4 regions of the Mesorhizobium sp. Mes31 genome follow, and region 2 is predicted to be linked to each of the others. Evidence: predicted binding sites of a transcription regulator. Region 2 holds the regulator's gene; each other region holds the start of a gene.
What was found. Region 2 encodes LexA, which represses DNA repair genes until DNA is damaged. Its sites were predicted from a motif close to TGTTCNNNNTGTGTTCNG; they were not measured.
Positions count from the first base shown of each region.

Region 1 (7,800 bases), on a different contig from region 2:
GATCGACCGGGAAACCGCCTGCCTTCGCACCGCCGGCCTCGACGCCGCGGCGCTGACGACGCGCATCATCGTGGCCGAGGACGGCGCGGCGCCGACGGTGCTCGGCCATGCCGCGACCGCCTCTAGCGGAGTTGTCAGCGGCGTGGTTGCCCTCAACGATGCACAGGTCGCGGCGCTTGAGACGGAAGGCAAACCGGCGATCCTCGCACGGCAGAACGCCGAGACCGGTGACATTGCACTGCTCGAGCGCGTGCAGGGCCTGCTCACCCGGCACGGCGCGCGTACGTCCCATGCGGCCGTGGTGGCGCGGCAGCTTGGCAAGGTCTGCCTCGTCGGCTGCGAGGCAATGCGTATCGACGAATCGAGTGACCGGATCGGTTTCGGTGACACATGGCTCGATCCCGGAGGGGTGATCACCCTTGACGGCAACAGCGGCACGATTTTCGCGGGCGCATCGCGCACCGCCGAGCAGGTGCCGGCGGAATTGCTGCAGCGGCTCGACCGACTGCACGCGACAAGGGATGAAAGAAAGTCTGGCCCTGCATCAACCGGTCTGTGTCTCGCCTGATTTGGTCGATCGTGACATTCTCGCCCTTGGCAGGCATCGGACGGATTGCCGGGCCAAACGTATCAGCAGTCGCGCCGGCCTGCGATTGGGACCTCGGAGGCCTATGGTGTTGGCACAGGAAGTGGAACGCAAGCTCGCGTTGACGCCCGAGGCGGCCGACGGCTGATCGGGTAGGACGTGATCCTCACCGATACCGCCGTCGCTCAGCTTTGGTCGGTCTCCGGATAGTCGACGCCGACGAGAAACAGCCCATCGGGCGGCGCCACCTGGCCGCAGGCGGCGCGGTCGCGCGCCTCGAGCGCGGCTTTCAGGTCGGCAACGGTCCATCCACCTTCGCCGACGCGCTTGAGCGAGCCGACCATCGAGCGCACCTGGTTGTGCAGGAAGGAGCGCGCCGAAGCCTTCACCTCGATCAGGTCACCGCGCCGGCTCACGTCAAGCTGCTCCAGCGTCCTGATCGGGCTGTTGGCCTGGCATTGTGTCGAGCGGAAGGTGGTGAAGTCATGCCGCCCAAGCAGGACTTTTGCCGCCTCGTGCATGGCATCGGCGTCGAGCCGCTTCGGCACCCACCACATCTTGCCCTTGTCGAGCGCCGCCGGCGCGCGGCGGTTGACGATGCGATAGATGTAGTGGCGGCCCGTCGCCGAGAAGCGCGCGTCGAACCCGTCCGCAACCGCCGCCGCTTTGAGGACGGCGATACGGTCGCCGGCCATCTGCAGATGCGCGTTGACGGCGTCGCGCACCTTGTCGTTTGGCCATGCCTTGACGAGATCGACATGCGCCACCTGGCCGGTGGCGTGAACGCCGGCATCGGTGCGGCCGGCACCGCGCAGGGAAACCTGCTCGCCGCAGAATTTCTCGATCGCCAGTTCGATCGCCTGCTGCACCGAAGGCTGGTTGGCCTGGCGCTGCCAGCCAGCGTAGAGGCTGCCGTCATATTCGATGTCGAGGCGAAAACGCGGCATGCTAGGGCATGATGCCGAAAAGTGTGAAGCGGTTTTCGGACGACATCATGCTCTTTCTCGTTGGGTTAGAGGCGGATTCAGATTTCAGGTCGATTCGACCTGAAATCATCCGGCTCCAGGGCCGTTGCCGTTTACGCGGCGAGTGCCGAGCCGAAGGCCGAGGCGTAGACCAGCCTGCCGGCTTCCGGCGCCTCGCCCCAAGCCAGCGCCTGCAGCGCCTCGCCCTGGTACTCGCTCTCGAAGTTTTCGGCGCGTGCGTGGCTGTAGCCGAAACGGCTGTAATAGGCCGGATCGCCCAGCACCACGGCCAGCGTCTCGCCGGCATCCCTGAGGCGGATATGCGCCTCGCGGATCAGCGCGCCGCCGATGCCGCTGCCATGGAACGAAGGCTCCACCGCCAACGGTGCCAGCGCCACGGCCGCAAAGCTTTTGCCGCCATTGCGGACGAACAGCCGGGAAAACAGGATGTGGCCGACAACCTGGCCGTCCTCTTCCGCCACCAGTTCGGCAACGGCGTCGCCACCGGTCACCAGCGCGTCGACCAGCCCGGCCTCCGCCTGCTGGCCGAAAGCGTGTTCCTCGACGAGGCGGATGGCCTCGCGATCCCGCGGCGTCGCCGCGCGTATCGACATCATGCTCATGAGAATTTCATTCCTTTTTCGATCTTGGCCCCGCGCAGGAATTCCGACGCGGCAGCGGGCCTTCCGCCCGCCCGTTGAACTTCGACCAGCCTGATCGCGCCTGCCCCGCAGGCGACCGTCAGCCGGTCATCGAGAATTCCTCCCGACTCGCCCGCGCCTTGCGTAAGCACCGAGCGAAGCAGTTTCAGCCGCTCCGGGCGGCCGCCAATTTCAATCTCGGACCACGCACCGGGGAAGGGCGACAGGCCACGAATGTGATTGTGGACCTCGGTCGCCGAGCGATTCCAGTCCACGCGAGTCTCCGATTTATCGATTTTCTTGGCGTAGGTCACCCCTTCCACCGCTTGGGGGGCAAATATCAGGGTGTTCCTTTCCAGCCGCGCCAGTGCTTCCACCATGAGTGCGGCACCAACGCCCATCAACCGGTCATGCAGGTCGCCGGCCGTCATATCGGGTTCGATGGCACATTTTTCAACCATTCCCACCGGCCCGGTGTCGAGCCCTTCTTCCATGCGCATCACCATCATGCCGGTTTCGCGGTCGCCGGCCATGATGGCGCGCTGGATGGGTGCGGCCCCGCGCCAGCGCGGCAACAGCGATGCATGGCCGTTGATGCAGCCGAGCCGCGGCGCCTCAAGAACCGCCTTCGGCAGCAGCAAACCGTAGGCGACGACCACGGCGACATCGGCCCGCAGGGCGCGGAGAGCGGCCTGCTCGGCCTCACCCTTGAGCGACACCGGCGTACGGACCTCGACGCCAAGCCGCTCCGCCTCGCGCTGCACCGGTGACGGCGTCAGCTCCAGCCCGCGCCGTCCGGCGGCGCGCGGCGGTTGCGTATAGACGGCCGATATCTCATGTCCGGCCTCGCCGATCGCGCGCAGCGTCGGGACCGAAAACTCCGGCGTGCCCATGAAGATGACGCGAAGGGGCATTCCCCTATCCCACCAGCTTGCCCGGCGCCTTGTCCCTGGCGAGCTTCTTGAATTTCTTCACCACCATGTCGCGCTTCAGCTTCGAGATGTGGTCGATGAACAGCACGCCGTTGAGGTGGTCGATCTCGTGCTGCAGGCAGGTCGCCATCAGCCCCTCGGCTTCGATCTCCTGCAGTTTGCCGTCGCGGTCGAGATACCTGACCCGCACCGCCGCCGGACGTTCGACCTCGGCGTAGTAGTCCGGGATCGACAGGCAGCCTTCCTCGTAGACGGAGCGCGCGTCGGCGCTCTCCAGGATTTCCGGGTTGATGACGACGTGCGGCGCCGGTGTTTCGTCTTCCTTGGCGAGATCGATCACCAGCATGCGCAGCGGTTCGCCGATCTGGATCGCCGCCAGCCCGATGCCGGGCGCGTCATACATGGTCTCCAGCATGTCGTCGGCTAATTTGCGCAAGGGCGCGTCGACGCGCTCCACCAGCTTGGAAACCTGGCGCAGGATGGGGTCGGGAAGGATGATGAGCGGCTTGATAGGCATGGCGTTCCACGTAAGACGTCCAGCGAAAAGCGTCAACCGGGGCGCCTGGTTCGCGTTCACGTTTTGATCTGTGCCGACATGCCGAATCATCTATGCTGTCCACATGAATGACCTGACATCAATCCTTTCGGAGCCCGTCGCCCGGCTTGGCGCCACCACGATCACGCTCGGCCATGCGCTGGCTTTCGCCGTATTGCTGTTTCTTGGCCTGTTCGTGGCGCTCGTCATCGCGCTGTGGCGGTCGGCCAAGGCGCGCGCCGTGGCAGCCGCGGAAGCAGCCGACCATGCCCGCGACGCCGAGGCGCGGATGGCCGGCATATTGCAGAGCCAGGCCGAGATGCAGGGCCGCATGGGCGCCATCGCCGAGGTGTTCGGGGCACGGCAGGCGGAACTGACGCAGTCGATCGGCCAGCGTCTCGATGCCATGACCGGCCGCCTCGGCCAGACCATGACCGAGCAGACCAAATCCACGCATGAGAGCCTGGCCAAATTGCAGGAGCGGCTGGCGATCATCGATGTCGCGCAAGGCAACATCCAGTCGCTCGCCGGTCAGGTCGTGCAGTTGCAGGCGATCCTCTCCAACAAGCAGACGCGCGGCGCCTTCGGCCAGTCGCGCATGGAGGCGATCGTTGCCGACGGCCTGCCGCATGGCGCTTACGAATTCCAGGCGACCCTGTCCAACGGCAGCCGGCCCGATTGCCTGGTCAAGATGCCGAACGGCGCGCCGTCGCTTGCCATCGATGCCAAATTCCCGCTGGAGGCCTGGAATGCCATCCGCGCCGCCGATGGCGTCGAACTGCAGAAGGCCGCCTCGCAGGCCTTCCGCCGCGACATCGAGATCCATGTCCGCGACATATCGGAAAAATACCTGATCCAGGGCGAGACGCAGGACACCGCCTTCATGTTCGTGCCGTCGGAATCGGTGTTTGCCGAGATCCACGAGAATTTCGAGGCGATCGTCCACAAGGCACACCGCGCTCGCATCGTCATCGTTTCGCCGTCACTGCTGATGCTGTCGATCCAGGTCATCCAGGCGATCCTCAAGGACGCCCGCATGCGCGAACAGGCGCACCTGATCCAGGGCGAAGTCATCCGGCTGATGGAGGATGTCGCGCGTGTCGACGAGCGGGTGCGCAAATTGCAGGTCCATTTCGGCCAGTCGGCCAAGGACATCGACGATATCCTCGTCTCGACGTCGAAGGTGACCAAGCGCGGCCAGAAGATCGAGGCGCTGGAGTTCGGCGTGCAGCCTGCGGAAGACGGCACGGGCGCGGCTTCGTCGGCACCCCTCGCGAAAGCCGAAGGCGGCGCTCGCGTCGCCGATTCGAAGACCGGACAGCTCAGGCTGAGGGTTGTCGAAGGCGACGACTGAGCGGCGCTACTGCTCCTCCACGATGGTCATGCCTTGAAATTCCGGCAGCCAATGCAGCGCCGAGCGGTGCCATTTCTGCTGTGTAGGGATCAAATCCTCGCGTTGCCGCGCGGTTCCCACTCGAATTCCATAGACCTTTGGACCATCTCCGACCGACGTGGCGTAAAGGTGCGAACCGCAGTCGGCGCAAAAGGCCTGGGCGCGCTTGGCGCCGCTCGCCCCGGTCTTGGTATAGATTTTCGGCGTACCCTTGGTGATCCGGTAATGATTCTCGGGCGCCGGAACCGTCACGCGAAAGGCCGTGCCGGTGAGTTGCTGGCAATCCGTGCAGTGGCAGATCGAGGTCTTTTCCGGGTCGACCTCCGCCTCGTAAGCAATAGCGCCGCAATGGCATCCGCCGTCGATCTTCATCGCCGCTCCTCCAAAATCCACCCTATGGATCATAGCGGGCCAAGGCTGCGAGGCAACGGCACCGCGCTAGAGCATGATCCCGAAAAGTGGAATCCGGTTTTCGGGAAAGATCATGCTCAAACCAAGAGATAGAGCCCCATCCCGATTCCATCGGGATGGAACAGGCTCTAGTCCAGAGCCGGATCGGCTGCGGATGTGATCAGTTTGCGCCGTTGTTCCCAGGTGCCCGTGGTCTGCGGCTTGACGAACAGCCGCATGATCTCCGGCATCTCTGTCTTCAGCCGTTTCTCGAGGCGCTCGACACAGGCTTCGATCTCCGGCGCCGTCAGATGATCCTCGAATTCGATGCTCAGGCCAGCGACGATTTCCTCCGGGCCGATATGGACGCTCAATATGCCGTTCGCCCGCTGCACCGCCGGATCTTGCTGAGCGATGGCCAAAACCCTCCTCTGCACTTCTGGCGAGGCCGGCTCGCCGAGCAGCAGTCCCTTGCTTTCACGCGCCAGGAAGATCGCCGTCGCGCCAAGGATCAGGGCAATGCCGATCGAGGCGGCGCCGTCGAGCCGCGGCATCTCGAGGAGCTCCGCCGCCAGGATGCCGGCAAAGGCGACGATCAGGCCGAGCAGGGCGGCGCTATCCTCGAACAGCACCGTGTAGACGCTTGGATCCTTGCTCGCTTGCACGGCCTGCAGCCAGCCCTGTTTGCCCTTCTGCTGGCGGAACGCCTTCAGCGCCACCAGCCAGGAGCTGCCTTCGAACAGGAAGGACAGGCCGAGAACGATATAGTTCACCTTGGCGTTGGCGACCGGTTCGGGCGCCATGATATGAATGACGCCTTCGTAGAAAGACACGCCGGCGCCGAGCGCGAAGACGAGAAGGGCGACGATGAAACTCCAGAAGTAGAGTTCGCGGCCATGGCCGAGCGGATGCTTCGGGTCGGCAGGGCGGGCGGCACGGTGCATGCCGTAGAGCAGCAGCCCGCCATTGCCGGTGTCGACCAGCGAGTGCACGCCTTCCGACAGCATCGCCGAACTGCCGGTGAAGAAGGCGGCGGCGAACTTGGTCAGCGCGATGGCGAGATTGCCGGCAAGCGCCGCGTAGATGACCCTTTTCGATCCGCCATGACCGGCCATCGTGTGTTGTCCTGTTGGAGCTCCGAGCTTAGCGGAGCCCCTGTCGAAGCTCCACAGCCATCAACAACGCACGAACCGGCCAGTCGTTCAGGGTAGTTGCCTACTCGACGATCTCGTCGGTCCACACCTTGAAGCCGGCGAGCGTGCCCGGCCCGAAGATATGGGTCAGCGGCACGTCGGCGGCGTCACGGCCGGAGGCGATGAGGACGCGGCCGATGCGCGGCGAATTGTTGCGCGGGTCGAAGACATGCCAGCGGCCACCGAGATAGACCTCCATCCAGGCGGCGAAATCCATGCTCGACCAGGGCTTTGGCATACCGATGTCGCTGATGTAGCCGGTGCAGTAGCGCGTCGGGATGTTGAGCGCCCGGCAGAAGGTAACGGCAAGGTGGGCGAAGTCGCGGCACACACCGCTCTGCTCGCGATAGGCCTCCGCCGCGGTGCGCGTCGGCCGCGCATTGCCGTAACTGAAGACGATATGATTGTGGACGAAGTCGCAGACCGCCTGCACGCGCGGGATGCCGAGTTGCGTGTGGCCAAACAACCGCCACGCCTCGCTCGCCAGCAGGTCGCTCTCGCAAAAACGGCTGGGCAGCAGGAACAGCAGCGTGTCCGACGGCAGGTCGCGCACCTCGTGCTGCCAGGCCATCAGGTCGCCCATCTCGAAGGTGCCGGGGTCGCGGATCACGGCGTCGGTGCCGAAAGTGAAGCGTCCGGGCGGGGCGACGAACCGGTTGCACCAGTTGCCGAAGCTGTCGCGATAGCTTTCGATCGGCACTGGTGGGTTGGAGGTCAGGAAATCCGGCCGCTCGAGATCGGATGCGCGGGAATAGTGGACATTCAGCATCGCGATGAGCGGCGTTTCCTGCGGAAAGTCGAAGCTCATCTCGCAGCCGATGTGGATTCGCATTGTTGTCCTGACCAGCCTGCCCTGTCAGTCGCCCGGGCGAAAACCCAAGCTGATGCTGCAGTGCGACAAACAGCATGGCATGGTCCGAACCGCTTTACGAGGGGAAAACCGGTTGACAGCGGAGGGCCGGCGCAAACGAGCGGCAGCAGCCCCTTGCAGTCGGGCGGTTCTCTTGTTTCACTTCGCTTCCCACAATCGGAGGAACGAATCATGGCTAAAGGTGCGATGAAGGCAGGCAAGGAAGCCCGCAAGCCGAAGAAGGACGCCAAGAAGCCCGCCCCGGCTCCGGCCCTGAAGGCGCCGCCGGTCAAGGCGATGAAGCTCAAGGACAAG
Region 1 is NZ_JALJRL010000011.1:88,307-96,106, forward strand. It holds gene NR193_RS19590 (PEP/pyruvate-binding domain-containing protein) at 1-568, shown strand, start outside; gene truA (tRNA pseudouridine(38-40) synthase TruA) at 772-1,533, opposite strand; gene NR193_RS19600 (GNAT family N-acetyltransferase) at 1,665-2,174, opposite strand; gene fmt (methionyl-tRNA formyltransferase) at 2,171-3,106, opposite strand; gene def (peptide deformylase) at 3,111-3,641, opposite strand; gene NR193_RS19615 (DNA recombination protein RmuC) at 3,745-5,013, shown strand; gene NR193_RS19620 (GFA family protein) at 5,020-5,424, opposite strand; gene NR193_RS19625 (cation diffusion facilitator family transporter) at 5,592-6,557, opposite strand; gene NR193_RS19630 (transglutaminase family protein) at 6,658-7,467, opposite strand; gene NR193_RS19635 (hypothetical protein) at 7,678-7,800, shown strand, end outside.
Region 1: the regulator LexA is predicted to act here: its motif matches at 3,695-3,712, upstream of NR193_RS19615 (DNA recombination protein RmuC).

Region 2 (7,800 bases):
ATCTCATTGCGGACCGGCCGGTGGTGCCGGAAAGCTACAACCAGTATGTGCGGCCACATTATCTGGCGCGGCAGCTCGAGGCGTTGTTTTCCGACACCGCCTATCGCGCCTGGCAAAAGGATGGTTTCGGCGAGGTTGCGAGGCGCATGGCGACGGACAAGCCTTCCGGAGACATTGCGGCGGATGTCGTCCTTCGCCACATCAAACTTCGTCGGAGCAAATAAAAAGCGCCCTGACGGGCGCTTTTTATAACGCTTTCGGGCTCGATCAACGCTTGGCGATTGGCACGTAGTCGCGCTCCGGCGCACCGGTGTAGAGCTGGCGCGGGCGGCCGATCTTCTGGCGCGGGTCCTCGATCATTTCCTTCCACTGCGCGATCCAGCCGACGGTGCGGGCGACCGCGAACAGCACGGTGAACATGGTGGTGGGGAAGCCCAGCGCCTTCAACGTGATGCCGGAATAGAAGTCGACATTTGGGTAGAGCTTCTTTTCGATGAAATAGGGATCGGTCAGCGCGATCTTTTCCAGCTCCATGGCGATGTCGAGCAGCGGATCGTCCTTGATGCCGAGCTCGCCAAGAACCTCATGCGCCGTTTTCTGCATGATCTTGGCGCGCGGATCGTAGTTCTTGTAGACGCGGTGGCCAAAGCCCATCAGCCGGAACGGGTCGTTCTTGTCCTTGGCGCGGGCGATGAACTCCGGGATGTGGTCGACATGGCCGATCTCGCCCAGCATGTTCAGCGCCGCTTCATTGGCGCCGCCATGGGCGGGCCCCCACAGGCAAGCGATACCGGCGGCGATGCAGGCAAACGGGTTGGCGCCCGACGAACCGGCGAGACGAACGGTCGAGGTCGAGGCGTTCTGCTCGTGATCGGCGTGCAGGATGAAGATGCGCTCCATGGCACGCGCCAGCACCGGGTTGATCTTGTACTCCTCGCACGGCACGGCAAAGCACATATGCAGGAAGTTGGCGGCGAAATTCAGCTCGTTCTTCGGGTAAATGAAGGGCTGGCCGATGTGGTATTTGTAAGCCATCGCGGCGATCGTCGGCATCTTGGCGATCAGCCGCATCGACGCCACCATGCGTTGGTAGGGATCGGAGATGTCGGTGGAGTCGTGGTAGAAGGCCGACAGCGCGCCGACCACCCCGCACATCACCGCCATCGGGTGTGCGTCGCGGCGGAAGCCGGTGAAGAAGCGCGACATCTGCTCGTGCACCATGGTGTGGCGCGTCACACGGTAATCGAAATCGTCTTTCTGCGCCTTGGTCGGCAGTTCACCGTAGAGCAGGAGATAGCAGACCTCGAGGAAATCGCCGTGCTCGGCCAGCTGGTCGATCGGGTAGCCGCGGTGCAGGAGGATGCCGGCGTCGCCGTCGATGAAGGTAATTTCGGACTCGCAGCTCGCGGTCGAGGTGAAGCCGGGATCGTAGGTGAAGGCGCCAGTGGTGCTGTAGAGCGAAGCGATGTCGATGACATCGGGCCCGACCGAGCCACTTCGCACCTTGAACTCATGGGTCTTGCCTGCGAATTCGAGCTTTGCAGTGGCCTCCTGGGTCGTGCCGCCAAATTCCAGTTTTGTCGCAGCTTCGGTCATTGCAAACTCCTTCTTGTTTCCTCATGCCGGCAAAGGCAAATTGTGCAAGGCGACACGTCGAAATCACCACAATGCGCGTATTCGCCACCGCATTTCAGGAGGTGCGTGCCAGATTGGGCCAAGGCCTAATGTTGCACTGCGAAACGCCCCTTTCAATGCCAATCTTCTTGGGCCAGTTTGCTGCTAATCGATTTGATCGGCTATGCGCGCCAGACTTTCCTCGCGCCCCAGCACCGCAAGCACGTCGAACACGCCCGGCGAGGTGCTTTTGCCGGTCAGCGCGGCGCGCAAGGGCTGGGCCACGGCACCGAGCTTATGGCCGCCGGCCTGCGCATAGCCGCGGATCGCTGCCTCCGCCGCCACGGCCGTCCAGTCGCCTGAAACAGCGCTCAAGGCTTCGTGGGCGCCGTGCAAGATCTTGCGGGCATCGTCATTGAGCAAAAGTGCCGCCTTGTCGTCGATCGGCAGTGGTCGGGTGGCAAACAGGAAGGCGGCGCCATCGACAAGCTCGACCAGCGTCTTGGCGCGCTCCTTCAAGCCTGGAAGTGCTGCCAGCAACTGGGCTTTGCTCCTGTCGTCGAGGCGCGCCGCCATGGCCGGGCCACCCTCGAGGTAGGGCAAGGTGGCGATGAAGATGTCGAACAGCTCGGCATCGCTCATGCGCCGCATATGGACACCGTTCAATGCCTCCAGCTTGGCGAAATCGAAGCGGGCCGCGCCCTTGTTGACGTCGCCGATGTCGAACCAGGAAATCATGTCCTTGATCGACATGATCTCGTCGTCACCATGGCTCCATCCGAGGCGCGCCAGGTAATTGAGCAGCGCCTCCGGCAGATAGCCCATGGCGCGATAGGCCTCGACGCCGAGCGCGCCGTGCCGCTTCGACAGCTTGGCGCCATCGGCGCCGTGGATGAGCGGAATGTGCGACATCGACGGCACGTCCCAGCCCATGGCGCGATAGATGACGGTCTGGCGGGCGGCGTTGGTCAGGTGATCGTCGCCACGGATGATGTGCGTGACACCCATGTCGTGGTCGTCGACGACGACGGCGTGCATGTAGGTCGGATTGCCGTCCGAGCGCAGGATGATGAAATCGTCGAGATCCTTGTTGGGAAAGCGCACCTCGCCCTGCACGCGGTCGTGCACCACGGTCTCGCCTTCGGTCGGCGCCTTGATGCGGATTGCGCCCTTGACGCCTGCAGGCGCCTCGGTAGGGGCGCGGTCGCGCCACTGGCCATTGTAGCGCGGCGGCAGGCCCTTGGCGCGTGCTGCCTCGCGCATCGCCTCCAACTCGGCAGGTGTCTCGTAGCTGTAATAGGCCTTGCCCATGCGCACGAGTTCTTCAGCCACCTCGCGGTGGCGCGGCGCGCGCTCGAACTGCGACACCGGCTCGCCGTCCCAGGTCAGACCGAGCCAGGAAAGCCCGTCGAGAATGGCCGCCGTCGCAGCATCGGTCGAACGCTCCCTGTCGGTGTCCTCGATGCGGAGCAGCATGATGCCGCTGGTGTGCTTTGCATACAGCCAGTTGAACAGCGCCGTGCGGGCTCCGCCGATGTGCAGGAAGCCAGTGGGCGAGGGGGCAAAACGGGTGACGACCTTGTCGGGCATGGAACTCTCGGGAAACGGCTGAAGCAGGTGTGGATGCGCGGACTTTCGCGCGTTGCGCGTTCATGTAGCATAGGGTGTCGAGGGCGCAAGGGGCAGACCCGATGGCTGGACGAGGCTGGGGCTCGGATCAGGACGAGGACGCCGCCATTGGCGTCAGCGAACGGTCCCTGTTTGCGACGCCTCCGCCGGCCTCGCTGCGGTCGCCATTGCCCCCCGTGCCGAGCCCCGGGGACCAACCGTTACAGGCGGATGTCTCCACCCCCGTTCCGGTTGCCGAGGCCGGCGCGATCGTGCGTCTGCACCGGCAATTCCGTCGGGTTTCGCTGCCTCGCCTGCGCCATAGCGTGGCCACGGCGGCGGGCCTCGAACTTGACCGAGGCATTGCCTTCCTGCTGGTGCCGGTCTGCTTGGCTGGCGGAGCGATCGGCTACTTTTCTCTGGCGATGGAGCCTGACTTTGCAAAACTCGTCGCGGTCGTCGCCCTCGCGGGGCTCTGTGCGCTTGTCTCGCGTCCCTGGCCGAAAACCCATCTGTGCTTCATGGCTGCATTGTTGTGCGCGCTGGGCTTTCTTGCAGGCAAGGTCGAGACGTGGCGCGCCGGAACTCAGATGCTGGGCTCGGAGATCTCGACGCAAGTGACAGGCCGCGTCGTCTCGCTCGACCAGATGGAGAGCGGCCGTATCCGGGTGACCATCGACGTGACGTCGACCGCCCGGCCGAAATTGCGCTATATGCCGGAACGCGTTCGGCTTTCGGCACGCAAGATACCGGCCGAAGTGACCGCCGGCTCGCTGATATCGGGTTATGCCAAGCTGTTGCCGCCGACCGGCCCGGTGCGCCCGAACAGCTACGACTTTTCTTTCGACAGCTACTTCTCCGGCATAGGCGGCAGCGGCTTCTTCCTTGGCAATCCAAAGATCGTCGCGGCAGATGACGATGATATGCCGCTGGCCGCCCGTCTTTCCTCGGCGGTGGAAAATGCCCGCGAAGCCATTGCAGACCATATCAGGGGCAGCATCGGTGGCGCCGAAGGCGAGATCGCCGCCGCGCTGATCGTCGGCGTGCGCGCCGGCATTCCCGATGAAATCAACGAAGCGATGCGGCGGACCGGCATCTATCACATCATTTCCATTTCCGGACTGCATATGGCGCTGGTCGCCGGCACCATCATGGGTCTGCTGCGCGGCGCCTTCGCTCTGTTTCCAGATTTTTCCGCGCGCCGGCCGGTCAAGAAATACGCGGCAGCCGCAGCACTTTTCTCGATTGCGGCCTATCTCATCATCTCGGGCGTCGTCGTTGCCGCCGAGCGCAGCTTCATCATGCTGGCGGTGATGCTGGTTGCCGTGCTGTTCGATCGCGCGGCACTGACCATGCGAAATCTGGCGATCTCGGCGATCGCCGTCATCGTGGTGTCGCCGCATGAGGTGGTCGGCCCAAGCTTCCAGATGTCGTTCGCCGCGACCGCGGCGCTGGTCGGTACCTATGCCGGCTGGTCGGATCACCGTGCGGGAAAAACGAGACCGCCGCCGCCGAAGCGGTCGTTGCCCAGTTTCCTGACGCGAAAATTCCTGCTGGCGATGGGTGGCCTTGCCATGACCTCCATCATCGCCGGCAGCGCGACGGCGCTGTTCGCCATCTGGCATTTCCAGCGCGTGTCGCCGCTCAGCTTGTTCGCCAATCTGGCCATCATGCCGATCGTCTCGCTGGTTGTGATGCCTTTCGCCGTCCTCAGCGCGCTGGCGATGCCGTTCGGCGTCGACGGTCCCTTCCTCTATGTGATGGGCAAAGGCCTGACCGCGATGATCGCCTTGTCCGCGTGGATCTCGGAACGCTCGCCGATCGATGCCGTCGGGTTGATTTCAGAGCAATCCGTGCTGTTGGTGGCGATTGCCCTGATCATTGCGACGATGGCGACGACATGGCTGAGGCTCTTGGCACTGCCATTCGCGCTTGCCAGCCTGTTGACCGTCTCGGATACGCGCGCGCCTGATGTGCTGATCTCGGAGGACGCGAGGCTGGTGGCGCTGCCGATCGGCGGCGGCGAACTCGCGGTCAGCCGGGCGCGTCCGAACGAATTCACCGTCGACAACTGGAAACGCGCGCTGGCATCCGAAACCATCGTCGTGCCGGAGGTGTTCGACGAGGGAGACGGACAATTCGACATCGCCGATTCCGCCGAACTGCCACCGGGAGCGCCCTTCTACTGCACCGCCGGCGTATGTCTCGCCAGGCACCCTTCAGGTGCGATCATTGCGCAAGTCGAGGACCGCAAGGATGCATGGAAGGCCTGCGGCTTCGCGGAGTTGATCGTCATCAATGACGCGACAGCCTATGATCCCTGTCACAATCCGCTGGTTCTGGTCATCACCAAGCGGCAACTCGCCCGCAAAGGCAGTGCGGCCGTCTTCTTCGACCGCCGATCGGCAATCATGCCGGCAACGGTCAGCTTCGCTGTAAACAGGCCATATCGACCCTGGCACACCCAGCGCAAATTTTCGCGCGAGGCGAGGGGCCTGCCACCCTATCGCAAACCTGAAAAGCCGGTTACCAGCCCTGATCAGTAGCGCCTGATCAGCCCGACGAGCTTGCCTTGCACCTTGACCCTGTCTGGTCCGAAAATGCGTGTTTCATAGGCCGGATTGGCGGCTTCGAGGGCAATCGAGGCACCCTTGCGGCGAAACCGCTTCAGCGTCGCCTCCTCGTCGTCCACCAGTGCCACGATAATCTCGCCCGGACTTGCGGTATCGGCATTGCGGATGATGACCGTATCGCCGTCGAAGATGCCAGCCTCGATCATCGAATCGCCCTTGACCTCCAGCGCATAGTGCTCGCCACCCATGATCATGTCCGGCGGCACGGAGATCGAATGTGTCTGGTGCTGGATGGCGTCGATCGGCACGCCGGCGGCGATGCGACCCATCACCGGGATCGACACCGCGGAGACCACGTCGTCGTCATTGCCGGCCGATGGCATGCGCGAAGACGCCGGCTTGATCTGCCGGCCAAGGCCGCCGCCTTGACCGAGGCTGCCCTGGATGACGCTTGGCGAGAATTTGCGCGCCGCGTTGAGGCCGGGTGCGATCGAATCCGGCAGCCGCAACACTTCCAGAGCGCGCGCCCGGTTCGGTAGCCGGCGAATAAAGCCGCGTTCCTCAAGCGCCGTGATCAGTCGATGAATTCCGGATTTTGAGGCGAGATCGAGCGCTTCCTTCATCTCGTCGAAGGAGGGCGGAATGCCGCTTTCCTTGAGGCGTTCATGGATGAACATCAGCAGTTCATGTTGCTTGCGCGTCAGCATGGCGGCCCCCAAGGCATTGAACGAAGGTTTGAACCAGAATCGAAAAACAAACCCAGAACAAACACTATCTGTTCCAGTTGTGTTCCGCAACCGTTTAAAGTTTAGTGAATTTGTTAAGACGGCTGAAATTATTTGGCGCTCCGCAGCGGGCCGTGATCCCCGGCCGCCCGCCGCCGCCGTGCACTGGCACGCGTTGAAATTGTTATGGTTAACGGCCTGTGGACCAGCCTGCGCCGAGGCTTGGCATCAGCCGCCGACAGGCATCGAAAAGCGGCTTTCCCGCTTTCATCGATCGTTCACGCGCCGTGAACGAAACGAAGCCAAAACGCCAACTCTTGCCCGAGAAATGCCAATGCTGGCTTTGCCTTGGTTCGCCGACCTTACCGCGTGTTTGTGCTGTCGTCGCCGGCATGGATATAGACATGCAACGTATAACCGATATGGGCGGTCATCAGCGCTTTCGCGCGTTCGATGTCACGATCCAGCGCAGCTTCCATGAGCGCGGTGTGATGTTGGATCGCGACGGCCTGGCGCAACGCCTCCATGGCCTCCTCATAGCCATGCAGCAGGCCGGTGGCCGCCCGCAACGTTGGCGCCAGGCCCAGGAAGCGGTGATGGCGACGCAATTGATCCGCGATGGTGGACTGGAAGTTGAGCAGCCAGGGGGATGTTGCCGCGCTGAGCAACGCCGCGTGGAAAGCCTCGTGCTTTTCGTCCCATTCGTCGACCACTTCGTCGGAAGGGTCATCAACCGCGGTCTTGCAGCGTGACAGCCGGTAGTGGGCCGTGACGACGGCATCTTCCCATTCTTGGCCGCCTTTCTCGATCGATTCCTGGAGCAGAGGCAGCTCAATCACCAACCTGGCGCGTGACAGATCTTCCAGTTCGGTGCGAGAGACCGGAGCGACGGCGAAGCCGCGATTGCTGATGGAAGTCACCAGGCGCTCGGCCTCCAGTCGCGACAGCGCTTCGCGCAACGGTGTCCAGCCAATGCCATAGCCATTGCGCAGCGTGCTGAGCTTGAGCGGCGCGCCGGGCCTCAGGCGGGTCGTGAGGATATCGCGACGTAGCAGCCTGTAGGCCGCTTCCGTCTTCGAGTGTCCTTCATCCAACATCATTGCTCATCCACGACTGCACGCTCGGATTATATATGAAAGCCTTCCGTGTCGTAAATTATATATAATGTTTGACACGGTCCCGCCGGCTGCGCATGATCGGCTGGCCGATTTCACCTGTCGTGTTCATCTGGGCGCGCCTATGCGCGGAGGACAATCGATCATGAATGCAACTCCCGATCT
Region 2 is NZ_JALJRL010000013.1:50,133-57,932, forward strand. It holds gene lpxB (lipid-A-disaccharide synthase) at 1-224, shown strand, start outside; gene gltA (citrate synthase) at 268-1,596, opposite strand; gene gltX (glutamate--tRNA ligase) at 1,780-3,204, opposite strand; gene NR193_RS21790 (ComEC/Rec2 family competence protein) at 3,306-5,768, shown strand; gene lexA (transcriptional repressor LexA) at 5,762-6,502, opposite strand; gene NR193_RS21800 (GntR family transcriptional regulator) at 6,883-7,620, opposite strand; gene kynU (kynureninase) at 7,781-7,800, shown strand, end outside.

Region 3 (7,800 bases), on a different contig from region 2:
CTTCGAATCAATGCGGATTCGGAGTGCAGTCGTGTCGGACTTCAGCCCTGACGAGATACTTACTATGAAGGTCTTGCTCTCTCGCGTTGTGCGCGGTGAGGATGAGAAAAAGCGTATTGACGACGAACTCGCTGCTCTAAAGGCAAAGAAAACTGAAGCCGAGAAGCGGCGGGCTGGCGCGGTTACCGCATTCGAAACTTTCGGCTTCGACACTGACGACGGTGAGCTTTGGAAAAAAGTTAAGATAGCCATTGGGGAAGATGCCTGGTGGGAAGCCATCGCGATGGGTGGCCGCGTCGTTAAACATTTAGCTGACAAACAGAATGAGGCCGCGAAAGAAGCTGAGGCGGAAGCCCCGGAGGGTGACGAAGCGTCCGCCTCTGACGAAGCTTCCGATGACCGTGAATATCCACCTGCCAAAGATGGAATGCCGACTATCCGCGAAATCGTACTTGCTCAGCTTGCCGCTGCCGCCGAGACAGGCATAAAGGCGGCAGATATTCGCAGGTTTATTGAGCAAACTTATAGCCAGACTGTCCATGAAAAGACGGTCGGCATGACGTTGTATCGCCTCTCCAAAGACGGGCTATCCCGTCGAGAGGGGCGCACATGGTTCTCCGCTGCGCCTAGTGCGAAAACGGAGAACCCCGGCGCTGCAACGCCGGGGCCCCAAGAAGGTGTCATTGGCTAGAAAGGAGAGTGCGTGATGTGGTCCATCACCCCGAGAAGATTTAGAGCCTGATTTACCGGGAAGGGGGGACTGTTGTTCCGCCTTCTCCCGATGCCCCTGTAGCTCAGTTGGATAGAGCACCGGTTTCGTATCCGGGGGTCGCGGGTTCAATTCCTGCCAGGGGCTCTCCTACTAACCGCTTAAAATCTAAGGCGATTTGTCGCCTTAGTCAAGTTTTGAAGGAATCTGGTTTCTTCTTAGTCTTCAATAGGATGCCGGTGGCGCGATCAAAATCGCCGCCGGCCTCACCGTGTCTCGTTCGTGAGCCACGTCCGAAATGCCTCGATTGCTCTCCTTGGGTGGCATTTGGAGAGCCGGGAGGAATAAATTCCTTGTGACTCTGCTTGACTCTTCCGGCCGCCTCTGGAATCTATAGGAACATAACAGGAACAATGTGAGTGGAAGCTGACCGTCATGGCGATGACCGCCGTGGCGCGGGAGACTGTTTTTGCCCTGCGCCGCCAGATCGCGAAGATCGAGGGAACGTTGCCCGAGCGCCTGCAGGCGCCGGCCGCCGCGACCTCCGATGCTGACGTCGGCACCGATCCCCCGCCCGGTACCGATCTCACAATCGTCCGGCGTGGCATTGCCGCGGCCTTGCCGGATGCGTTCCTGTCCATCGGGGTCGAGCGCCTCGATGCCGCCCTGAGCGGCGGCCTGCCGAAAGCCGCCCTGAGCGAAATCCATGGCACGCAAACCCGCGATGCCGGAGCCGTCGCCGGCTTCGCTTTGTCGCTCACGAGCCTGATCCTCAAGCAGGCGCAGGGACTGCCAGTCCTGTGGATCGGCACGTCGGAGATTTTCCGCGAGGCCGGCTTTCCCTATGCCAGGGGGCTACGGGCCTCGTTCGGCATCGAGCCCGAGCAATTGCTGTTTTCCGAAGCGCCAAAACTTGTCGATGCGCTGTGGGTCGCCGAGGAGGCCGCCCGGATGACGGCGCTCGCCGCCGTCATCCTCGAGATTCGCGGCAATCCGCAGCGGCTGGACCTGACCGCGACGCGCCGGCTGCATGCGAGGGCGCTAGGTGCCGGCCGGCCGGTGTTCCTGCTGCGGCAGGCGGCCGAGCCCGAGCCGACGGCAGCACCCGTCCGCCTCATCGTCGCGTCGGCGCCGGCAACACCACGCGACACCATCGCCGGGCCGCTCGCCGGCTCGATCGGCCGCCCGGCCTTCACCGTCACCATCGGCAAGAGCCGCACGGCCCTGCCTGGACAATTCACACTGGAGTGGAACCCCGATGAACGCGCATTCGACGAAAGAGCGGGCGACGAAAGAAGGGACGAGGAGAGACGGGCCCAGAAAGAACGGGCAAAGAATCCTGTCCCTGTGGTTTCCCTATCTGGCAGTGGAAAGGATCCTGCGGCAGCGTCTGGGGCGGTCCTGGCGTTCCCGGCCGTCGGATCACCTGCCGCCATCTCACCCACCGCTCGTGATCAGCCACCGCCAAGGCAACGCGCAACGCATCTCGGCCCTCGACGAGCGGGCTGAGGCATTGCACCTGAAGCGCGACATGGGCATCGCCGATGCGCGCGCCATGCATCCGTCGATCGACATCGTCGAGGCCGATCCGGAGGCAGACCGGCGTCTGCTCGAGGGCCTTGCCGACTGGTGCGACCGCTACACCCCGCTGGTGGCGCTGGACGCAACAGACGGCCTGTTTCTCGACATCACCGGCTGCACCCATCTGTTCGGCGGCGAACGCGCGATGCTGGACGACATCCTGTCGCGCTTCTTCCATCAAGGTTTTGATGTCCGCGCCGGGCTTGCCGCCACGCCGGGCGCGGCCTGGGCCGCGGCACGGTTTTCCGGCGACCGCATCGTGCCTTCCGGCGAGGAGGAGGCGCTGCTGGCGCCCTTGCCGCTGGCGGCGCTACGCATCGCACCGGAAACCCGCGCCAGCCTGGAAAGCGTCGGCCTGCGCACGGCGGGCGCCGTCATGGCCGCACCGCGCGCGCCGCTCGCCCGCCGCTTCGGCGCCTCCTTGCTGTTGCGCCTCGACCAGGCGCTTGGCCGTCTCGACGAGGCTGTGTCGCCGCGCCTTCCCGTCGCGCCGCTTTCGGTCGAACGCCATCTGGCCGAGCCCGTCACCCTGACCGAGGATATCGAGCGGCTGGTGGGCATGCTGGCGACGACCTTGAAGACCGATCTCGAGCGTCGCGGCGAGGGCGCCAGGACGCTGGCGCTGCTGCTCTTTCGCGTCGACGGCGCCGTCAGCCGCATCGCGCTCGGCACCTCGCGGCCGATGCGCGAACCGATGCTGATCCAGAAATTGTTCCATGAACGGCTGGCCGCGCTCGAGCAGGACATCGATGCCGGCTATGGCTTCGATCTCGTCCGGCTCTCGGTGCTGTCGGCGGCCACCTTCGACATGCAGCAGGCCGACCTCGCCGGCGAGACGACCGACGACGGCGCCGATATCGCGCTGTTCGCCGACCGCATCCGTGCCCGGCTCGGCGATGGCGCGGTTTTGCGGCCGGTCACCGTCGAAAGCCATCTGCCGGAACGCGCCGTCGCCACGATCCCCTTCACCGAAGCCCCGCGCCGGACCACGCCGCCGAAGAAGCCGGACAGGATGCAGGCTCCGGCGACCGTCTTCCCGCCGGAACGGCCGATCCGGCTTTTCCGCTCGCCCGAACCCATCGATGTGCCGGCCACCGAAATGCCCGAGGGCCCGCCGCTGAACTTCCGCTGGCGGCGCGCGCTCTACCGGGTGACGCGCGCCGAGGGGCCGGAACGCATCGCCGCCGAATGGTGGCATGAAGCCGCAAGCGACGAGGCGGCCTCGACGCGCGACTATTTCCGCATCGAGGATGCCGACGGCCGCCGCTACTGGCTCTACCGGCAGGGCCTCTATGGCGGCTCGCAGGTGCCTCCGCGCTGGTTCATGCATGGTGTCTTCGCATGAATGCGCTGACCGTCATTCCCTATGCCGAGTTCGGCATCCAGTCGAATTTCTCCTTCCTGCGCGGCGCCTCCAAGCCCGAGGAACTGGTGGTCGCGGCCAAGCTCATGGGCTTCTCGGCGATCGGACTTGCCGACCGCAACACGGTGGCAGGCGTGGTGCGCGCCTGGCAGCAGGCCAAGGTCGAGACGCTTTCCTATCACCCCGGCTGCCGGCTGGTTTTTTGCGACGGCACGCCGGACATTCTCGCCTACCCGCAGGACCGCAAGGGCTGGGGGCATCTCTGCCGCATGCTCACCCAAGCCAATCTGCGCGATGAAACCGAAAAGGGCGCCACCCTTCTCCAGCGCGGCGACCTCCTCGAATGGGGGGACCTGATGTCGCTGGCGGTCCTGCCCGATCTGTCGACGGGCACGCAGGACAGTCTCGCTCTGCTTCGCCAGCTCAAGGACCGCTTCGGCAGGAACCTGCGGCTCGGCGTCTCGCCTTGCTATGCCGGCAATGACCGCTTCCGGATCGAGCAGGCGGCAGCGCTGGCGGAGATCGCCGGGGTGCCGCTGATGGCGACCAACGACGTCCTCTACCACACGGCGGAACGGCGCCCATTGCAGGACGTGCTGACCGCGATCCGCCTCAACACGCCCGTCGCCGAGGTGGGGCTGCAGCTGGCCGCCAATGCCGAGCGCCACCTGAAACCGCCGATGGAGATGGCGCGCCTGTTCCGCCGGCATCCCCAGGCACTGGCCGAGACCTTGCGCTTCGCGCAGGAGCTGAGCTTCTCGCTCGGCGACCTCCAGTACAACTACCCCGATGAACCGACGGAATCGGGGCTCGGGCCGCAGGCCGAGCTGGAAAGACTGGCGCGGGAGGGGGCGGCCAGCCGTTATCCGGCGGGCGTGCCTGCGTCCGTGACCAAGCGCATCGGAGAAGAGCTCGCCCTCATCGAACGTCTCAACTACGCCCGCTATTTCCTGACGGTTTACGACATCGTCAAATACGCCCGCAGCCAGGACATCCTCTGCCAGGGGCGCGGTTCGGCCGCCAATTCGATCGTCTGCTTCTGCATCGGCATCACCGAGGTCGGGCCGGACCGGATCGACACGCTTTTCGAGCGCTTCATTTCCGAGGAGAGGAACGAGCCGCCCGACATCGATGTCGACTTCGAGCATGAGAAGCGCGAGACCGTCATCCAGTACATCTACGAGAAATACAGCGCCAAGCGCACCGCGCTGGCCGCCGCCGTCATCAGCTATCGCGGCCGCTCGGCGCTGCGCGAAGTATCCAAGGCGATGGGCCTGTCGGAGGACGTCAGGGGGTCGTTGTCAGGCTCGATCTGGGGCTGGTCGACCTCGGAGCTTGGCGAAAAGGAAGCCAGGGCCGGCGGCCTCGACCGGTCCGACCCGGTGTCGCGGCACGTGATCGAACGCGCCAACGAGATCATGGGTTTTCCCCGTCACCTCTCCCAGCATGTCGGCGGCTTCGTCATCACCAGGGACCGGCTCGACGAGATCGTCCCCATCGTCAAGACGGCGATGGACGAGCGCAAGATGGTCGAGTGGGACAAGGACGATCTCGACGCGGTGAAGATCCTCAAGGTGGATGTGCTGGCGCTCGGCATGCTGACCTGCCTGAAGCGCGCCTTCACCCTGCTTGAAGATCATTATCCCAAGGCTCGGGACAGATATGGCCGACCCTATGTGCTGGCCACCCTGCCGCCGGAGGACGACAACGTCTACGACATGATCTGCCGCGCCGACACGCTCGGCGTCTTCCAGATCGAATCGCGCGCCCAGATGTCGATGCTGCCACGGCTCAGGCCGCGCACCTTCTACGACCTCGTCATCGAGGTGGCGATCGTCCGGCCGGGCCCGATCCAGGGCGACATGGTCCATCCCTACCTGCGCCGCCGGCAAGGCAAGGAAAAACCCGAGTACCCAAAGCCGGAGCTGGAAGAGATCCTCGGCAAGACGCTGGGTGTCCCGCTGTTCCAGGAGCAGGCGATGAAGATCGCCATCGTCGCCGGCGGCTTCAGGCCCGGCGAGGCCGACGAGCTGCGCCGCGCCATGGCCACCTTCAAGCGCACCGGCACCATCGGCAATTACCGCCAGCGCATGATCGACGGCATGGTCGGCAAAGGCTACACGAAGGACTTCGCCGAGCGCTGCTTCAAGCAGATCGAGGGCTTTGGCGAATACGGCTTTCCCGAAAGCCATGCCGCCTCCTTCGCCCTGCTCGTCTATGCCTCCTGCTGGTTCAAGACCTTCTATCCCGACGTCTTCTGCGCCGCGATCCTGAATTCGCAGCCGATGGGGTTCTACCAGCCGGCCCAGCTCGTCCGCGACGCGCGCGACCATGGCGTCGACATCCGCGACGTCGACGTCAATTTCTCCGTCTGGGACTGCACTTTGGAAAAAGCGGCTTTCGACCCGGCCCGCATCCTCGCGCGCCATGCCGAAATGCGTGGCATCATCGAGACAAATCATGCGCTGCGGCTCGGCTTCCGTCAGATCAAGGGCCTGTCGGAGGAGCGCATGAAGATTTTCGTCGCCAGGCGTGGCGACGGCTACGAATCGGTCAGGGATGTCTGGCTGCGCTCCGGCCTCGATGTCGACGAGATCGAAAGGCTGGCGCAGGCCGATGCTTTCCGGTCGCTTGGCCTCGATCGCCGCGAGGCGCTGTGGGCGGTGCGCGCGCTCGACGGCAAGAGTGCCGCCGAAAGGCTGCCGCTGTTCGACCAGCCGGCGATCCGCCTGCGCGAGCTGGAGCCCGAGACGAAGCTGCCGAAAATGCCGCTCGGCGAGCATGTCATCCACGACTACCGTTCGCTCGGCCTGTCGCTGAAGGCGCATCCGGTTGCCTTCCTGCGCGAGCGGCTCGACCGGGCCGGCGTCACGCCCAATGCCAACCTGCCTTCGGTCCGCGACGGCAGGCGGGTCTCCGTCGCCGGGCTTGTCCTGGTGCGGCAGCGGCCCGGCAAGGGCAACGCGATCTTCCTGACGCTGGAGGACGAGAAGGCCGTCGCCAATGTCATCTTCTGGGAGAGAACCTTCACCCGCTATCGGCCCATCGTCATGGGCGCGCGGTTCGTCCGGGTCACCGGGAAATTACAGTCGGAATCGGGTGTGATCCACATCGTCGCAGAGAAGATCGAGGACTTGACGCCCTGGCTGACCGTGCTTCTGGAGAAGGTCAGCGAGGCCAGACCGTTGATCGCCAGCCCCCCGGCCGCCAAGGAGGGCACGGATCGCGATGGCCGACCCGCGCCGCGGAACGCGCCGATCGGAAAGGATCTCGCAACGCTGTCGGAAGAAGCGGAGAGGGTCATGCCCAAGGGGCGCAATTTTCAGTAGGCGCGGCCCGCGTCTTCGAAGGATGGCTCTGCCGATTACGAAGGCCCACTCAAACGCGGCGGGGACAGGACGTCCTCCACTGACAACGTCCGCGCTTCCGAAGGCAGCATGATCGGGATGCCGTCACGCACCGGATAGGCAAGCTTGGCGATCCTCGATATCAGCTCGCCGCGCTCCGGATCCCAGGTCAACGGGCCCTTGGTCAGCGGGCACGCCAGCAGCTCCAGCAGCTTGGGGTCGACATTGACCTTCTTCCCGTCCCGTCCGTCCGCCATTCGGTTCCGTCCTTCTATGGGGCAACCGCTTCAGGCCCGGTTTAGCCCTTCAGGTTTTCCGAAGCGTTTGCGCTGCCACGATCGGCGATTGGTCTGAAGCTGCTGTTCTGCGTCCCTCTGCCACCTTACTGCAGACTCGAACCGAAATCCTCATTCTCGCGCGCCAGCGCCATTTCGGTGATGGCGATCAGCGTCTCGGCCCGCGTCTTAAGGTCCGCCGCTTCGAGCAGCGCCTGTTTCTCGGCCGGCCCGTAGGGCGCCATCATCGACAGCGCGTTGACCAGCATGGCGTTTTCGGCCCGGCTGACACTTTCCCAGTCGGCTTCCAGGTCATTGGCCTGCAGATAGGCGCGAAATGCCCGGAGCAACGATGGCCGGTCGATCTCGCTCGCCGCCTGGTCTTCGTGGAGATCGGCGAGAAAGGGAGCCAGCTTGCACTGGCGAAACGGTGTCTTGGCCGTCAGTTCATGGGCGATGCGGAACCGGCACACGCCCTGCAGCGAAATCAGGTAGCGGCCGTCACCGGTCTCGGAAAAGGCGATG
Region 3 is NZ_JALJRL010000016.1:22,681-30,480, forward strand. It holds gene NR193_RS24035 (hypothetical protein) at 65-691, shown strand; tRNA gene NR193_RS24040 (tRNA-OTHER) at 784-856, shown strand; gene NR193_RS24045 (ImuA family protein) at 1,145-2,218, shown strand; gene NR193_RS24050 (DNA polymerase Y family protein) at 2,160-3,635, shown strand; gene NR193_RS24055 (error-prone DNA polymerase) at 3,632-6,982, shown strand; gene NR193_RS24060 (Trm112 family protein) at 7,018-7,257, opposite strand; gene NR193_RS24065 (LON peptidase substrate-binding domain-containing protein) at 7,383-7,800, opposite strand, start outside.
Region 3: the regulator LexA is predicted to act here: its motif matches at 1,105-1,122, upstream of NR193_RS24045 (ImuA family protein).

Region 4 (7,800 bases), on a different contig from region 2:
CACTTGACGCTTATATAGGAAGCAAGCCCGAAACTCCAATGTTCGCAGCACTTTTCCAGTGTCATTTTTGGTGGTAATTTCAAAAGGATACCACTAATTGCGACGATATGGCCGAGGTGCTTTTTGCGACCGCCGAAGCAAAGGCCAAGGTGGAGCGTGTTTCTTGAGCGAGGACCACAAGCGTGACGAACTGGACCTCGTGGCTGCCGTTCCGCTCGCTGAGTGGGTGGACGCCGAAATATCTCAATGGCGATCTCGTCGCGGGTTTCACATTGGCCGCGATTGCCATTCCCGAGCAGATGGCCACAGCTCGTCTGGGCGGCTTCGCACCCGAGATCGGCTTTTTCGTCTTCGTCGCCGGATCGCTGGCCTTTGCCGTCTTCGGCGCCAGTCGCTACCTTTCGGCCGGCGCGGATTCGACGATCACGCCGCTGTTCGCGGGTGGTCTTGCCTTGCTTGCGGCCAGCGGCTCACCCCAGTATCTGGCGCTTGCCGCGACACTGGCGGTGATGGTCGGGTTGCTGGTCATTCTTTGCGGGGCCTTGCGCCTCGGCTGGATCGCCGACCTCTTGTCGGTGCCGGTCACGACCGGCTTTCTGGCCGGCATCGCCATCCACATCATCGTCTCGCAACTGCCAGGGCTGCTTGGCTTGCCCGCCGAAAGCGGCGAAACCTTGCAGCGCGTCGGTGAGATCGCCACCAACCTTCATCTCACCAACCCGTACAGTCTGGCGTTGGGCCTTGGCGTGTTCGCCATCGTTTTCCTCGCCGAGCGCTTCAGCGCCCGTATCCCCGGCGCGCTGATCGGCCTCGTGCTGGCGACACTGGCCGTCGTCGTCTTCGGTCTCGCGGATCGCGGCGTCGCCGTGCTCGGCGCCTTGCCGAACGGCCTGCCGCGTGCCGGCTTGCCGCTGGTCCGCCTCAGCGACATCCAGGCGCTGGTTCCGCTGGCGCTGCTGATTGCCATCGTCGTCATGGTGCAGACGGCAGCCACCGCCCGCTCTTTCGCCTCGCAACAGGGCGAGGCCCCTGACGTCAACCGCGATTTTGTCGGCGTTGGCGCCGGCAGCATCGCGTCGGGGTTGTTTGCCGGCTTTCCGGTCAATGCCAGCCCGCCGCGCACCGCCATCGCCGCCCAGACCGGCGGCCATTCGCAACTGGCAGGCCTCTTCGCCGCCGCAATCGTGCTGGCGCTCGGCGCATTCGGCGGCGGCTTGCTGGCCGACGTCCCCCAGGCGGCCCTGGCAGGCGTGCTGTTGTTCGTGGCTCGGCGTATCCTGCGCTGGCAGGTGTTCGCCAAAGTCTACCGGCAGGCGCCACTCGAATTCCTCCTGATCCTCATCACCATGGCGGCCATCGTCGTGCTGCCCATACAGATCGGTGTGGCGATCGGCATCGGCCTTTCGCTGCTGCATGGGGTGTGGAGCGCGACGCGCACGCAGCCCATCGAGCTGGAGCAGGTTCCCGGCACGTCGGTCTGGTGGCCGCCGACCGTCGGAAATGCCGGTGAACGGTTGCCCGGCGTGCTGGTCCTCGCGTTTCAGGCACCTCTGTCCTTCGTCAATTCCGATCGCTTCAAACGCGGCTTCCGTGATCTGGTCGACGCCGGCAATGGACGCGTGAAACTCGTCGTGCTGGAGGCCAGCAGCATCGTCGAAATCGACTATACCGCCGCCCAGGCACTGATCGAAACCATAACGCATTGCCGCAAGGCGGGCGCGATCTTCGCCATTGCCAGGATGGAGTCGCTGCGCGCCCAGGCGGCCCTGGCGCGGTTTGGCATCATCGACCTCGTCGGCCCGCAACGGATATTCCACAGCGTCGACGCCGCCGTGAAGGCGCTGCATTCCGGTCAGCAGTCGCCGGAACAGGAGAGCCGGACATGACCACCCAAAGAGAGCCTCTGCTGAACCCTGTCGCCGTCAAGGATTTGCGGCCGACGCAGATCACCGTCGGCATGCGGGAAGTGGCCTTGAAACGCCAGATGATCCGCGCGCAGAGTGCCAGGAAGACCGGCACCTTCCTCGGCAGGCACATGGTCCCCGTCGTGCTGGGGCCAAAGAAGCGCAACTACGTCACCGATCACCACCATCTCGCCCGCGCGCTGCTCGAGGAAGGCATCAAGGATGTTTTCGTCACGGTGACCAGCGACCTGTCGGCGCTCGACAAGGACGCCTTTTTCGTCGTGCTCGACAATCGCGGCTGGATGCACCCGTTCGACGAAACGGGTCGGCGGCGCGACTACGGCGCCATTCCGAGAACCATGGCTGGACTGGTCGACGATCCCTACCGAAGCATGGCGGGTGAGCTGCGCCGGCAAGGCGGCTACGCCAAGGACACGACGCCGTTCAGCGAGTTCCTGTGGGCGGATTTCCTGCGCCGCCGCATTGACCCGGAGGTCGTGGCGAAGAACTTCGACAAGGTGATGAAGGAGGCACTGACGCTGGCCAAGGGCAAGGACGCGGACTATCTGCCGGGCTGGTGCGGCCCGACGTCGGACTGACCTCGCAAGGCCGTGACGGCGGATATGGCCGGCAAGGCGCCGCTCGACCGGCGGGTGCGATAGTCGCCGGGCGTCTCACCCATGACGCGCCGAAAACGACGGTTGAAAGTCGACAGATCGTTGAAGCCGGCCTCGAAGGCAATCGCCGAGACCGTCTCGTTCGCCATGCGCAGCCGCACCGCCGCGCGATGCAGCCGTGTCCGCAGCAGGAATTGGTAAGGCGTCATCCCGGCGACCTGGCGGAAAATCCGCAGGAAATGATAGGGGCTCGTCGCCGTCTCCCCGGCAAGCGCCGAAAGCGAGACCGGCCCGTCGGCATCCAGTTCGATCCGCCGCACCGCTTCGGCAACCCGTTTCTGATCACGGCGGCTCGGCGCGCGCCTGACAGGCGTGGCGCCGGAGGCGGCCGTCACTGACGCACCTGCGATGCGCAGGGAAAGTTCCTCGAAGGCGTCGTTGTCGGCCATGTCTCGCGCGGCTTCGGCCGCGGCCAGCAGTGGCGCCAAGGCCGGCAAAGGCGGCAGGCGTGCCGCCCCGAAGGCCAGTTTCCTGGCGCCCGGCACGTCAGCGGCGATCCGTTCCATGTAGGCCGGTTGGAAATGGAACGAGAGACAGCGGTCACCGCTGCCATGCTCGTGCCCGCACTCATAGCATGTGCCGGGATTGCCAAGCAGAAGGGAACCGGGCGCCAGCATCGCCGTGCCTTGTTGCGCGCGATAACGGAACGTGCCGCTGGTGACCACGGCGACGCAGAAATCCCGGTGTGATTCCTCGAACGGGCGGTCGCCGGCGCCGGCTGTGCACACCACGTCCGAAACCTGCCAGCCGGGTCCGGATGTGATCGTGCGCGTGGTCGCTGTCATGGCTGAACTATAGCAATTTTTCCCAAGCCCAGAACCCCGTCACCGCCTACCCTTCCCGGTCTCCTGACAAGAAGAGACTGTAACCATGTTCGACCAATCCTCCTTTGCCCAATCTTCCTTTGCACAAACTTTGCACAGCCCCGGACCAGCAGAAGGGTTTGCCGAACAACTGGCCCTTTACGGCCGCTTCGTCGGCGCCTGGACGTTCGAGGCCTCGCGCCATCTCGAGGACGGCACCGTGCTGACCGGGCATGGCGAGGTGCATTTTGGCTGGGTGCTGGAAGGCCGGGCGATCCAGGATGTGTGGATCCTGCCGGCACGCGACGCCGGCCCCTCGCCTTCCCTTGGCAAATGGACTTTTTATGGCACGACGCTGCGGGTCTACGATCCCGGCGCCGATGCCTGGCACATCTTCTGGAGCGATCCGCGCAACCAGTATTTTAGCCGCCAGCTCGGCCGCGCCGAGGGCGACACGATCGTGCAGGTGGGCGCCGACGGCACCGGCTCTTCGGTGCGCTGGAGTTTTTCCCGCATCACCGACAACAGCTTCCGCTGGCTTGGCGAACGCTCACAAGACAGCGGCGCGACATGGCGGCTGGAGGTCGAGTTCCTAGCGCGGCGAGTGACGACAACCTGACGCTACAAAACATTGTAACAATGGAGAAAAATATGTTCGACCATATCTCGATCGGTGTCCGCGACGCGGCAACATCCAAGCGTTTTTACGACGCCGCGCTGAAGCCGCTCGGCTACAGCTGTCTCAGCCAATCCCCGGGCTCGCTCGGCTATGGCGCACAGAGCGTCGCGCTATGGGTCAACGAGGCGCCGCGGCCTGTGCCGGCAGACGAAAAGTCTGGCCTGCATTTCTGCTTCGCCGCGCCAACGCGAGGCAGCGTCGATGCCTTTTATAACGGTGCCTTACGCGAAGGTGGCAGTGACAACGGGGCGCCGGGCCTGCGCGCCGACTATGGCGAAAACTACTACGCCGCCTTTGTCATCGATCCGGATGGCTACCGCCTCGAGGCCTATTGCGGCGCTGCCAGCTGAAGCAGCCAAGTCTCTAGTATCATCGCTCCGACAGTTCCCTCCGACCGGGCTTTGCTCTACCAATGTCACGGTGCGGGCTCTGCCCGGTTGGAGGGGTCAGAGATGCCGAATTTCGACAGCCTGTTCAACGCCTTCGTCACCATTCTCGTGACCATCGATCCGCCCGGGCTGGCGCCGCTGTTCCTCGCCGTGACACGCGGCATGAACCGCGAGGAGCGCCAGCAGGTATCCGTCCGCGCCTCGGTCATCGGCTTCCTGGTGATGGCGCTGTTCGCGATCGCCGGCGCCTCGATCCTGTCGGTGTTCGGCATCACGCTGCCGGCCTTCCGCGTCGCCGGCGGCTTCCTGCTGTTCTTCATCGCCTTCGAAATGGTGTTCGAGCGCAGGCAGGACCGCAAGGAGAAGATCGGCGACGTCGCCATCACCAAGGACATGATCCACAACATCGCCGCTTTCCCGCTGGCGATCCCGCTGATCGCCGGTCCCGGTGCCATTTCGGCGACGGTGCTTTTGTCCGGTTCATTCCAGGGATTTGGCGCCCAGGCGGCGCTGGTCGGCATCATCTTCGTCTGCCTCGCCATCACCTATCTGGTATTCGTGCTGTCGGAGCGCATCGACCGCATCCTCGGCCATACCGGCCGCTCGATCCTGACCCGCCTGCTCGGCGTGATCCTGGCCGCGCTTGCCGTGCAATTCGTGGCGGACGGCGTCAAGGCGCTAATGGCAGGGTAGTGCGACCAACCCTGAGGCCGAACCCTACTTCGCCGTCGTATCGATCACTTCGAAATCGTGGGTGATCGTGGCGGTCTTGGCCAGCATCGCGGAGGCGGAGCAGTATTTTTCGATCGACAGGTTGATCGCCCGTTTGACCTTGTCGCTGGACAGCGACCGGCCCTTGACCACGAAATGCATGTGGATGCGTGTGAAAACCCTGGGCTCGGTTTCGGCCCGGTCGGCGTCGAGTTCGACGACGCAGTCCTCGACCGCCTCGCGCCCTTTTTCGAGGATATGCACGACATCATAGGCCGAACAGCCGCCGGTGCCGATCAGCACCAGCTCCATCGGGCTCGGACCCGGCGTCTTGCCTTCCGGTCCCAATGCGGTTCCCAGCACCAGCTTGTGGCCGCTACCGGACTCGCCGACGAAGGTACGCTCCTCGACCCACTTTACGCGTGCCTTCACCGTCCTATCCTTTCAGTCCCAGATCGCGCCTGCTGTCAGGCCCATCAACAACGCAAAACCCCGAAAGTCCACCGGGACCCTCGGGGCGTATCGATCACGTAACGTCAGCCATCTGGCGACGTCAGCCGTTCGGTATTGCTTTCGATCAGAACGGGATCTCGTCATCCAGCTCGCGCGACGAACCGCCGCCGCCCTTGGGAGCGCCGCCGCCACGATTGAAGCTTTCGCCCGGGCTGGACTGGCCGAAATCGGAACCACGGCTGCTGCCGCCACCGGAATAGCCGCCGACCTGGCCACCTTCGCCCTGCCCGCGCGCGTCGAGCATCTGGAGCTCGCCACGGAATTTCTGCAGCACGACTTCCGTCGTGTACTTGTCATTGCCGGTCTGGTCCTGCCATTTGCGCGTCTGCAACTGGCCCTCGACATAGACCTTCATACCCTTCTTCAGATACTGCTCGGCCACCTTGGCGAGCTGGTCATTGAAGATGACGACGTTGTGCCACTCGGTCTTTTCCTTGCGTTCGCCGGAATTCTTGTCACGCCAGCTTTCCGAAGTCGCAATGCGGATGTTGACGACCGGCTCGCCGGAGTTCAGCCGGCGGACTTCAGGGTCCGCGCCGAGATTGCCGACCAGAATGACTTTGTTGACGCTACCCGCCATCTTACTTCTCCGCGCTCATCCGAAACAATTTTTTGTTGGCGCACCTTACAGGCTCCGGACGATCCTCGCCTGCTGTGGCTGCCTTTTCCCACAAGGATTTTGTTCCCTTTTCGTTCCTATATGCATCACCGCTGATTGTCAAGGAATGGCAGCAATGCCCGAGCCCTGCATATGGGTTTCAAAACAGCGCTTGCCAAATCGATAAGTGTCGGCTTATGCTTTTGCCATGATCGAAGCCGAGATTTTCCGGGCCCTGGCCGACCCGACGCGCCGCGCCGTCTACGAGCGCCTCGCCACCAGCGAGATGAGCGTGTCGGAACTGCGCAGCGGCATGACGGTGTCGCAGCCGGCGGTGTCGCAGCATCTGGCGGTGCTGCGCGGCGCTGGCCTGGTGGTCGAGCGGCGGGCCGGCCGCAACGCCTACTACCGCGCCGATCCGCAAGGGCTCGCTCCCCTGCTCTCCTGGATCGAACGCTACCGGGCCTTCTGGCCGGAGCGCATCGAGAGGCTGAAGGCGGTTTTGAAGGACATGGATCAATGAAGGACACGGGATCAATGACCGGCGAAAGCCAAGGCGAAATCGCCCCTGATGCACTCGAGTTCGAATATGAGCTTGCCGAGCCGCCGGAAAAGGTGTGGCGGGCGCTGACCACGCCGGAACTGCTCGCCGCCTGGATGATGCCGAACGACATCAGGCCGGAGATCGGCAATCGTTTTGCCTTCGCCGGCCCGGGTGCGCCGATCGAATGCGAGATTCTCGACGCCGAGCCCGAACGACTTTTGCGTTATTCCTGGCGCGAGCGGCCGCAGCCGGGCGATGCCGCGCGGCAGGACCCGCTCGACAGCACCGTCACCTTCACACTCGCCCGCACCATTTCGGGCGGCACACACCTGCGCATTGTCCATGACGGTTTTGCCCGAACGGCAATGCCCGATGTTGCCATGGCAGGCGCCGGCTGCCGGCTTTCCCTGGGGTTGCGCGGGGCCGGACAGCCCATCGCCGCGAACACGCCTCTGCCGATGCAGCGGGCGGCCTGAACAAGGACAATGGAGAAGACTATGAGCGGTGTTGCCAATCTGGTGCCGATGGTGATCGAGCAATCGAGCCGCGGCGAACGCGCCTTCGACATTTTCTCGCGACTGCTGCGCGAGCGCATCGTCTTCATCAACGGCGAGATCAACGACGACGTCTCGGCGCTGGTCTGCGCGCAGCTGCTGTCGCTGGAATCGGACAATCCCGACAAGGAGATTTCGCTCTACATCAACTCGCCGGGGGGCGTGGTCACCAGCGGTTTCGCCATCTACGACACGATGCAATACATCAACTGCCCGGTGTCGACCGTATGCATGGGCTTTGCCGCCTCGATGGCCTCGTTCCTGTTGATGGCAGGCACCGCCGGACGCCGGATTTCCCTGCCGAACGCCACCATCCTGTTGCATCAGCCGCTGGGCGGATTCCAGGGCCAGGCCTCCGACATCCAGCGCCATGCCGAGCGCATCGGCCAGACAAAACGGCACATGGCCGAACTCTATGCGCAGCATTG
Region 4 is NZ_JALJRL010000004.1:37,627-45,426, forward strand. It holds gene NR193_RS08015 (SulP family inorganic anion transporter) at 183-1,886, shown strand; gene NR193_RS08020 (ParB-like protein) at 1,883-2,503, shown strand; gene NR193_RS08025 (AraC family transcriptional regulator) at 2,467-3,366, opposite strand; gene NR193_RS08030 (hypothetical protein) at 3,452-4,003, shown strand; gene NR193_RS08035 (VOC family protein) at 4,036-4,413, shown strand; gene NR193_RS08040 (MarC family protein) at 4,516-5,145, shown strand; gene NR193_RS08045 (OsmC family protein) at 5,170-5,595, opposite strand; gene NR193_RS08050 (single-stranded DNA-binding protein) at 5,741-6,256, opposite strand; gene NR193_RS08055 (helix-turn-helix transcriptional regulator) at 6,483-6,797, shown strand; gene NR193_RS08060 (SRPBCC domain-containing protein) at 6,812-7,294, shown strand; gene NR193_RS08065 (ATP-dependent Clp protease proteolytic subunit) at 7,316-7,800, shown strand, end outside.
Region 4: the regulator LexA is predicted to act here: its motif matches at 6,357-6,374, upstream of NR193_RS08050 (single-stranded DNA-binding protein).